3 regions of the Streptomyces sp. NPDC058198 genome follow, and region 3 is predicted to be linked to each of the others. Evidence: riboswitches for the same ligand, from Rfam matches in the RefSeq annotation. Region 3 holds a riboswitch; each other region holds the start of a gene.
What was found. Region 3 has a riboswitch for thiamine pyrophosphate ahead of thiC (phosphomethylpyrimidine synthase ThiC). Riboswitches for the same ligand answer to the same signal wherever they lie in the genome.
Positions count from the first base shown of each region.

Region 1: linked by a shared signal. The riboswitch ahead of thiO (glycine oxidase ThiO) and the one ahead of thiC (phosphomethylpyrimidine synthase ThiC) in region 3 are both predicted to bind thiamine pyrophosphate.
Region 2: linked by a shared signal. The riboswitch ahead of ACFVWW_RS16100 (thiamine ABC transporter substrate binding subunit) and the one ahead of thiC (phosphomethylpyrimidine synthase ThiC) in region 3 are both predicted to bind thiamine pyrophosphate.

Region 1 is NZ_JBHVVP010000009.1:225,179-228,395, reverse strand. Features, by position in the region: gene ACFVWW_RS26520 (Rv2175c family DNA-binding protein) at 1-133, opposite strand, end outside; gene ACFVWW_RS26515 (NAD(P)/FAD-dependent oxidoreductase) at 213-1,433, opposite strand; TPP riboswitch at 1,564-1,677, shown strand; gene thiO (glycine oxidase ThiO) at 1,675-2,865, shown strand; gene thiS (sulfur carrier protein ThiS) at 2,862-3,086, shown strand; gene ACFVWW_RS26500 (thiazole synthase) at 3,093-3,217, shown strand, end outside.
Region 2 is NZ_JBHVVP010000003.1:838,658-841,874, forward strand. Features, by position in the region: gene ACFVWW_RS16090 (DUF4231 domain-containing protein) at 1-69, opposite strand, end outside; gene rlmN (23S rRNA (adenine(2503)-C(2))-methyltransferase RlmN) at 677-1,783, shown strand; TPP riboswitch at 1,872-1,997, shown strand; gene ACFVWW_RS16100 (thiamine ABC transporter substrate binding subunit) at 2,081-3,190, shown strand.
Region 3 is NZ_JBHVVP010000002.1:157,377-160,593, forward strand. Features, by position in the region: gene thiC (phosphomethylpyrimidine synthase ThiC) at 29-1,840, opposite strand; TPP riboswitch at 1,833-1,976, opposite strand; gene ACFVWW_RS09200 (YibE/F family protein) at 2,047-3,217, shown strand, end outside.

The sequences.
Region 1 (3,217 bases), on a different contig from region 3:
GCACGGCGATCAGCTGGCCTTCCTTCACCAGCTGCCGCACACGCGTCACCTCGACATCGAGCATTTCCGCGATGTCGGGCAGGTGGAGCCAGGCGGGGACGAGAGCATCGATCTTTGCGTCAATCTCGGTCACAGGACAAGCGTGCCATCCCGGACTGACAGACGGTAGCCGAGGCACCCGGAGGTGTTCGTCCCGGGCCGGCGAAGGAAGGTCAGAGAACGGCCTTCCTGAGCGGTACGGCCGGATCCGCGGCCCGTTCCGGGTCCAGGCGCGCGCCCGCCTCGATCAGCTTGCGGCCCTGCGCCAGGTCGCGCGGCCTGCCGACGGCGAGCAGGGCGATGAGCACGCCGTCCCGCAGCCACACCACCGACCAGGCGGCCCCGGCGGGATCGCCGCGCCACACCGGGGTACCGGCGGCCGCGTGATGGCCCGCGTACTGGACGAACCGGCCGAACTGCTCGGACCAGAAGTACGGCACGGGGTCGTAGACCTGTTCGGTCTCGCCGACGATCTGGGCGGCGACCGTCCGCGGCCCCTGCAGCGCGTTGTCCCAGTGGTGGACGAGCAGTCGCTCCCCGTAGCGGGCGGAAGGGAAGGAGGCGCAGTCCCCGACCGCGTACACCCCGGGCAGCGAGGTCCGCAGCCGCTCGTCCGCGGTGATCGATCCGTCCGGGCCGAGGGCGATGCCCGACCCCGCGAGCCAGGCCGTCGCGGGCCGTGCTCCGATGCCCACGACCACCGTGTCCGCGGGCAGCCGCCGGCCGTCCGCCAGGACGACCGTCCCGGGCTCGACACCGGCCACGCGCGCGTGCGTCAGCAGGTCGGCGCCGCTCTCCGCGTACCAGCCGGCCATGGGGGCGGCGACCTCGGCCGGCAGGGCGCCCGCGAGCGGCAGGTCCGCCGCCTCGACGACCGTCACGGCGCAACCCGCCTCGCGGGCGGCCGTGGTGAACTCGGCGCCGATCCACCCGGCGCCGACGACCACGATGTCGTGCCGCTGTTCCAGCGCGGGACGCAGCCCCTCGGCGTCGTCCAGGGTGCGCAGCAGATGGACGCCGGGCACGCCCTCCGTGCCGGGCAGTCTGATCGGCTCCGCGCCGGTGGCGATGACCAGCACGTCGTACGGGACGGGCCCGGCGGCGGTGTCGAGCTGCCGCGCGGCGGGACGCAGTCCGGTCACCCCGAGACCGAGCCGCAGCTCGACGGAGAGCGCCTCGAAGTCGATGTCGAAGGCCGAACTCTCCGCCGTGCCCAGCAGGACCGCCTTGGAGAGCGGGGGCCGGTCGTAGGGCGGGTGCGGTTCGGCGCCGATCAGCGTGACCGGGCCGCCGTACCCCTTCTCGCGCAGGGCCACGGCGGTCTGCACCCCCGCCATCCCGGCGCCGACGACGACCACATGCGGCTGTTCCGTCTGTCTCTGCTGCTCGCTCACCCGGTCACCTTAAACAGCTGACGAGCCGTCAGGAGGGCTGGTCCTTCGCGCTGCCGGGTCCGTGCCCGCGAACGGGCCGCGCCGGATGCTCTCTTACCGCGCGGAGGGCCGGGCGTTAGGCTGGCCGACGACACTACCTCGCGGGAGTCCGGACGCACCGGGCTGAGAGGGAGGCTGAGGCGGCCTCCGACCGTACGAACCTGATCCGGGTCATGCCGGCGAAGGGAGGGGCTGGACGCCCATGCAGTCGTCTCATGAGGAATCCGGTACGAGCGGTTCCGACGTCCTCGTCATCGGGGGCGGGATCATCGGCCTGGTCACGGCCTGGCGGGCGGCGCAGCGCGGGCTGCGTACCGCCGTCGCCGACCCCGATCCCGGCGGCGGGGCCGCGCGGGTCGCGGCGGGCATGCTCGCCGCCGTCACCGAACTCCACCACGGCGAGCAGCTGCTGCTCGGTCTCAACCTCGCCTCCGCCGAGCGCTGGCCCGGCTTCGCCGCCGAGCTGGAGGCGGCGAGCGGCCAGGACACCGGCTACCGCGCCTGCGGCACCCTGGCCGTCGCGCTCGACGCCGACGACCGCGCCCAGCTGCGCGAGCTCCACACCCTCCAGCGCCGCTCGGGACTCACCTCCGAGTGGCTCACCGGCCGCGAGTGCCGGCGCCTTGAGCCGATGCTCGCGCCGGGCGTGCGCGGCGGGCTGCGGGTGGACGGCGACCACCAGACCGATCCCCGCCGGCTGGCCGCGGCCCTGCTGACGGCCTGCGAACGGGCCGGAGTGGTCTTCCACCGCGCCTGGGCCGACCGGCTCACCGTCGTACGGGACCGGGCCACCGGCGCCGTCCTGAGCGACGGCCGCGCGCCGGCCGCGGACCAGGTGGTGCTGGCGGCCGGCAGCCTCAGCGGCCGGCTCGCCGGGGTACCGGACGCCGTGCTGCCGCCGGTGCGGCCGGTCAAGGGCCAGGTCCTGCGGCTGACGGTGCCCCGTGCGTACGCGCCGTTCCTGTCCCGGACGGTACGGGCCGTGGTGCGCGGCAGCCAGGTGTATCTGGTGCCCCGCGAGAACGGCGAGCTGGTCGTCGGCGCCACCAGCGAGGAGCTCGGCTGGGACACCACGGTCACCGCCGGCGGGGTGTACGAGCTGCTGCGGGACGCGCACGAACTGGTCCCGGGCATCACCGAACTGCCCCTCACCGAGACCCGCGCCGGGCTGCGCCCCGGAACGCCGGACAACGCGCCCCTGCTCGGGCCCACGGCGCTGCCGGGTCTGCATCTGGCCACCGGCCACCACCGCAACGGGGTGCTGCTCACGCCCGTCACCGGCGACGTGATGGCCGCCGTGCTGACCACCGGCGAGCTTCCGGAAGAGGCCCGCCCCTTCACCCCCGCGCGCTTCGCCCCCGCCGCGTCCGTACGTCAGGAGCAGCCCGCATGACCCGTACGCACCCCGACGTCGTGCGCATCTCCGTAAACGGCGAGCCGCGCGAGCTGGCGGCGGCCACGACACTCGACATCCTCGTCGCGGCCCTCACCCCCGCCCCCTCGGGCGTCGCCGCGGCCGTCAACGAGACGGTGATCCCCCGTACCCGCTGGTCCCGCACCCTGCTCGGGGACGGCGACCGGGTGGAAGTCCTGACCGCGGTCCAGGGAGGCTGAGCACCCATGGCCGACGACCGGCTCACCATCGGCTCCAGCTCGTTCGGCTCCCGGCTGATCATGGGGACGGGCGGGGCGCCCAGCCTCGACGTCCTGGAACGGTCCCTGATCGCCTCGGGCACCGAACTCAC
Region 2 (3,217 bases), on a different contig from region 3:
CAGGATGGTTCGATCGTGGCGCAGCAACTGCTCGATAGCGCGGTCTTCTACTTCTGTCGTTCTGGCCAACGATCCCCCAACTTAACGAAGTTGATGCGTGAGCTTAGTTGATCGAGACCGAACAGTGCAGAGGTTCTATCCGATCTGGTGGAGGAGATGCATCGGCGGGAGGCCCGCATTATCTGGGGCGGCCCGGCCATCCGACTTCTCAGGCATAGCGAAAGAGCGGGCCTTGGCCGACCGCGAACCAGGACTGTGCAGAGTCGAAAAAGTGCCCCCCGCGACGGCGCTGACTCGGTCGCGCCGTACTCGCGCGGGCGGCCGCCTTGACGATCCACCCAGCGTGGATCATCCATCTCGTCATCGCCGTCCGGCAGGCCAGCGTGGTGTAGGAACTCGACCACGTCCTCGTCACTGCGAGTGAGGCCCGCGATCTGAGCGGGGATTGTCACCCGCCACTCACCCGTTCCGGCTGCGCGGTGGATGACGATTGGTGTTCCTCATGTCGTGTAATCGGTCACTGTCCCTGCGCTTCGCTGGACCGTCTGTGGGCCGTCAAAGGGGCACCGACGTCGACTGATGACGACCAAGACCGACCAGGTGCGTGCGCCCTTCATCCCTTCTGAGCTGGCGAGGGTCTCTACTACCACGGCGTGTCTGTAAGACTGGAGGAACCATGCCTGTACCCGGAGAACTCACTTTCGTCGCGCCCCGCGGAGCCAAGAAGCCGCCGCGGCATCTCGCCGACCTCACCCCCGCGGAGCGCCGCGAGGCCGTCGCCGCGATCGGCGAGAAGCCGTTCCGCGCCAAGCAGCTGTCGCAGCACTACTTCGCGCGGTTCGCACACGACCCCGAGCAGTGGACCGACATCCCGGCCACCGCGCGCCAGAAGCTGGCGACGGAGCTGCTGCCCGACCTGATGTCGGTCGTACGGCACATCTCCTGCGACGACGACACCACCCGTAAGACGCTCTGGCGGCTGCACGACGGCACGTTGGTCGAGTCCGTGCTGATGCGCTATCCGGACCGGGTCACCATGTGTATCTCGTCGCAGGCGGGCTGCGGGATGAACTGCCCGTTCTGCGCGACCGGGCAGGCCGGCCTGGACCGCAATCTGTCCACCGCCGAGATCGTGCACCAGATCGTCGACGGCATGCGCGCCCTGCGCGACGGTGAGGTCCCCGGCGGTCCTTCCCGGCTGTCCAACATCGTCTTCATGGGCATGGGCGAGCCGCTCGCCAACTACAAGCGGGTGGTCGGCGCCATCCGCCGGCTGACCGACCCCGAGCCGGACGGCCTGGGCCTCTCGCAGCGCGGGATCACCGTCTCGACGGTCGGTCTGGTGCCCGCGATGCTGCGCTTCGCCGACGAGGGTTTCAAATGCCGGCTCGCGGTCTCCCTGCACGCGCCGGACGACGAGCTGCGCGACACCCTCGTCCCCGTCAACACGCGCTGGAAGGTCCGGGAGGTGCTCGACGCCGCCTGGGAGTACGCGGAGAAGTCCGGCCGCCGGGTCTCCATCGAGTACGCCCTGATCCGTGACATCAACGACCAGGCGTGGCGCGGCGACCGGCTGGGCCGGCTGCTCAAGGGCAAGCGGGTGCACGTCAATCTGATCCCGCTCAACCCGACCCCCGGCTCGAAGTGGACCGCGTCGCGCCCCGAGGACGAGAAGGCCTTCGTCGAGGCCATCGCCGCTCACGGCGTGCCGGTGACCGTGCGGGACACCCGCGGCCAGGAGATCGACGGAGCCTGCGGACAGCTCGCGGCTCAGGAGCGCTAGGTCCTGTCGGGGGGCGGGGCCCAGGCGCCGTAGGAGCACCCGGGGCACCGGAAAACGTCCCATGTACCCTGGGCGCGCACGCATTACATATTTCCGACAGGGGAGCGCCACAGCGCTGAGAGTGCGGCACATGTCCGTGAGAACGGGCAGCGGCCGCAGACCCTCTGAACCTTGCCCAGGTCATTCTGGGTAGGAAGTTCGGTCATCACTCAAGCTGTTGCGCCCTGCCCGGAGTCCGGTCCGACCGGACTCCGGGCAGGGCCGCGTCTTCTCCTGGACATCCCAGGAGGAAAACCAGTGAGTACCACCAGAAAGATGACGGCCGCCGCGATTACCGCCGCGCTCGGTGTCTCGGCCCTCGCCGCCTGTGGCGGGTCCGGCGGCTCCGCGTCGTCCGGTGACGGCGACGGCAAGGGCGGTTCACCGTCCAAGACCGTCACGCTCGTCAGCCATGACTCGTTCGCCGCCTCCGCGTCCGTGCTGAAGCAGTTCACCCGGGAGACCGGCTACACGGTCAAGGTGCTGAAGAGCGGCGACGCCGGCGAGGCCCTCAACAAGGAGATCCTGACGAAGGGTTCTCCGCAGGGCGATGTCTTCTTCGGCGTCGACAACACGCTGCTCTCCCGCGCCCTCGACAACGGCCTGTTCACGCCGTACAAGGCGAAGGGCCTCGACCAGGTCGATACCGGCGCCCAGCTCGACCCGGACAAGAACCGGGTCACCCCGATCGACACCGGCGACATCTGCGTCAACTACGACAAGAAGTATTTCGCGGACAAGAAGCTCGCGCCGCCGCGGTCCTTCGACGATCTGATCAAGCCCCAGTACAAGAACCTGCTGGTCACGGAGAACGCCGCGACGTCCTCGCCGGGCCTCGGCTTCCTCCTCGGCACCGCCGCGCAGTACGGCGACGACGGCTGGCAGGACTACTGGAAGAAGCTGAGGGCCAACGGCGTCCAGGTCGTCGACAGCTGGGATCAGGCCTACAACGGAACCTTCTCGGGCTCCGCGGGCGGCAAGCAGGCCAAGGGGGACCGGCCGCTCGTCGTCTCGTACGCCTCCAGCCCGCCGGTCGAGGTGCTGTACGCCGAGCCGCGGCCGAAGGAGGCCCCGACCGGAGTCTCCACCGGCACCTGCTTCCGGCAGACCGAGTTCGCCGGGCTGCTGGGCGGCGCGAAGAACGAGGCGGGCGGCAAGGCGCTGCTGGACTTCCTGATCAGCAAGCCGTTCCAGGCGGACATGCCGCTGAACATGTTCGTGAACCCGGTGGTCAAGGACATCGAACTGCCCGAGCTGTTCACGGAGTTCGGCGCGACCGTCGACACACCGGAGACCATGGCTCCTGACAAGATCGCCGCCCACCGTGAGCAGTGGATCCAGTCGTGGTCCTCACTCGTAGTGAAGTAACCCCGGCACCGGCGCGAGCCGGACGCG
Region 3 (3,217 bases):
CCGGTGCCCAGGGCACGCTGGAGGGCGCTCAGTCCGCCAGCGGCAGGTAGACCCGGTTGCCGGCCGCGGCGAACTCCTTGGACTTCTCCGCCATACCGGCCTCGATCTCGGCGCTCTCCATATCTCCGCCGTGCCGGCGCCTGATGTCCTGCGAGATCTTCATCGAGCAGAACTTGGGGCCGCACATCGAGCAGAAGTGCGCGGTCTTCGCCGGTTCGGCCGGGAGGGTCTCGTCATGGAACTCCCGGGCCGTGTCAGGGTCGAGGGCCAGATTGAACTGGTCCTCCCAGCGGAATTCGAACCGGGCGTCGGAGAGCGCGTCGTCCCAGTCCTGCGCCCCCGGGTGGCCCTTGGCGAGGTCCGCCGCGTGGGCCGCGATCTTGTAGGTGATGACCCCTGTCTTGACGTCGTCGCGGTCCGGCAGGCCGAGATGTTCCTTCGGGGTGACGTAGCAGAGCATCGCCGTGCCCCACCAGGCGATCATCGCCGCGCCGATGCCGGAGGTGATGTGGTCGTACGCCGGAGCCACGTCGGTCGTCAGCGGGCCGAGCGTGTAGAACGGGGCCTCCTCGCAGATCTCCTGCTGGAGGTCGATGTTCTCCTTGATCTTGTGCATCGGGACATGGCCCGGGCCTTCGATCATCGTCTGTACGCCCAGCCCCTTGGCGATCGAATTGAGCTCGCCCAGCGTGCGCAGCTCGGCGAACTGCGCCTCGTCGTTGGCATCCGCGATGGACCCGGGCCGCAGGCCGTCACCGAGGGAGTACGTCACGTCGTAGGACGCGAGGATCTCGCAGAGCTCCTCGAAGTTCTCGTACAGGAACGACTCCTTGTGGTGCGCGAGACACCACGCGGCCATGATCGAGCCGCCGCGCGAGACGATGCCGGTCTTCCGGCGGGCCGTGAGCGGCACGTACCGCAGCAGTACACCGGCGTGGACCGTCATGTAGTCGACGCCCTGCTCGGCCTGCTCGATGACGGTGTCCTTGTAGATGTCCCAGGTCAGCTCCTCGGCCTTGCCGTCGACCTTTTCGAGCGCCTGATAGAGCGGCACCGTGCCGATGGGGACAGGGGAGTTGCGCAGCACCCATTCGCGGGTGGTGTGGATATTGCGGCCGGTGGAGAGGTCCATGACCGTGTCCGCGCCCCAGCGGGTCGCCCAGGTCATCTTCTCGACCTCCTCCTCGATGGAGGAGGTGACCGCGGAGTTGCCGATGTTGGCGTTGACTTTCACCAGGAATCGCTTGCCGATGATCATCGGCTCGATCTCGGGGTGATTGACATTGGCGGGGAGGACGGCGCGACCGGCGGCGATCTCCTCGCGGACGACCTCCGGGGACACGTTCTCCCGGATGGCGACGTACTCCATCTCCGAGGTGATCTCCCCGCGGCGGGCGTATGCGAGCTGCGTCACCGCCTGTCCGTCCCGGCTCCGCCGCGGCTGGCGCGGCCGGCCGGGGAAGACCGCGTCGAGGCCCCGTAGATCAGTGGTTCCGCTCCGGAGCAGTCCCCCGCGTGGCGAGGTGTGCTTGAGCCCGTCGTCCTCGGGGCGGGCCGGCCGGCCCGCGTACGCCTCGGTATCACCGCGCCCGATGATCCAGTTCTCCCGCAGGGGCGCGAGACCGCGGCGTACATCGGTCTCGACGGTGGGGTCGGTGTACGGCCCCGATGTGTCGTACAGCGTGACGTCCTTGCCGTTGGTGAGGTGCACCTGGCGCACCGGCACCTGAAGATCCGGGCGCGAACCCTGGACATATCCCTTGTGCCAGCCGATGGACCTTCCGGCCTCGCTCGGCTTTTCCGAATCGGAGGCAGGCGTGCGTGCGTCCTGATGGGTCATGAGACCTACTCCCTACGCCGGCATTACCCGGTAACAGGTTCAGCGGTCGGCGCAGCGCAGGTGTCCAGGGAGATCCCCGGGACTACACAGTCAGCGCCCTCTCAGCCCGGTGCTCCGAGCTCCCGCGTGTGCAAAGGTGACTCCACGCTAGCGTCCCGTCGAGCGTGCTGAACAGAGGGCCTCTTACTTCTTGCGATGATCTGGCGGTGACCTCACCCCAGCAGACTCACGAATCGCATGGCCACTCGCACAGTCACGGGCCGGCCGCACCGGTCTCCCGGCACCTTCGCAAGGTCATCGCGGCGGTCCTGATTCCGTTCGCGACCGCGGTGGTCGTCGGGCTGGCCGTGCTCTGGCCCGGCGGTGCACCGGCGCACGAGCGCACCGGTGTCGGCTTCGACCGGCAGACCGAGCAGGGCCAGGTCGTGCAGATCGAGCGGGTGGACTGCAAAGACGTGAACGGCTCTCAGCTCCCGTCGACCGGTGACACCTCGACGCCTCAGGGTCGCGAAGCACAGCAGGCGGAGACCGGGGAGTGCAAGAAGGCGACGATCGAGGTCACCTCCGGCAAGGAGAAGGGGCGGACCTTCATCGAGGTCGTCCAGCCGGACGCACCGCGACAGTTTCACGTGAAACAGGGCGTGGTGGTGGCCTACGCACCCGACGCGCCCCGTGATCTCCAGTACTCCGTGACCGATGTGAACCGTACGTTCCCGATGGCTCTGCTGGCTGGGATCTTCGCGCTCGCGGTGGTCGTGGTGGGTCGGATGCGCGGGGTCATGGCGCTGATCGCGCTCGCCGTCTCGTTCGCCGTCCTGACGCTGTTCATCCTGCCCGCGATTTTGCAGGGGTCGAATCCGCTGGTTGTGGCGGTGGTGGGGGCGAGCGCGATCATGCTGGTGGCGCTCTATATGTGCCATGGTCTGACGGCCCGTACCTCCGTGGCGGTCCTCGGCACGTTGATATCTCTGCTGCTGATCGGGCTGCTGGGGTCGCTCTTCATCGGCTGGGCGAGCCTGACCGGCAACACGGACGACAACACCGGTCTGATTCACGGTCTCTATCCCGAGATCGATATGAGCGGTCTGCTGCTGGCGGGCGTCATCATCGGTTCACTCGGTGTCCTCGACGATGTGACGGTGACGCAGACCTCGGCGGTCTGGGAGCTCCGTCAGGCGGATCCGTCGATGGGGCCGCGCGCCCTCTACCGGGCGGCCATACGGATCGGCCGGGACCACATCGCCTCGGTGGTCAATACGCTCGTCCTCGCCTACGCGGGCGCGGCGTTGCCTCTTCTGCTGCTGTTCTCGATCGCGCAGTCGAGCATGGGAACGGTCGCCAACAGTGAGCTGGTGGCGGAGGAGATCGTACGGACCC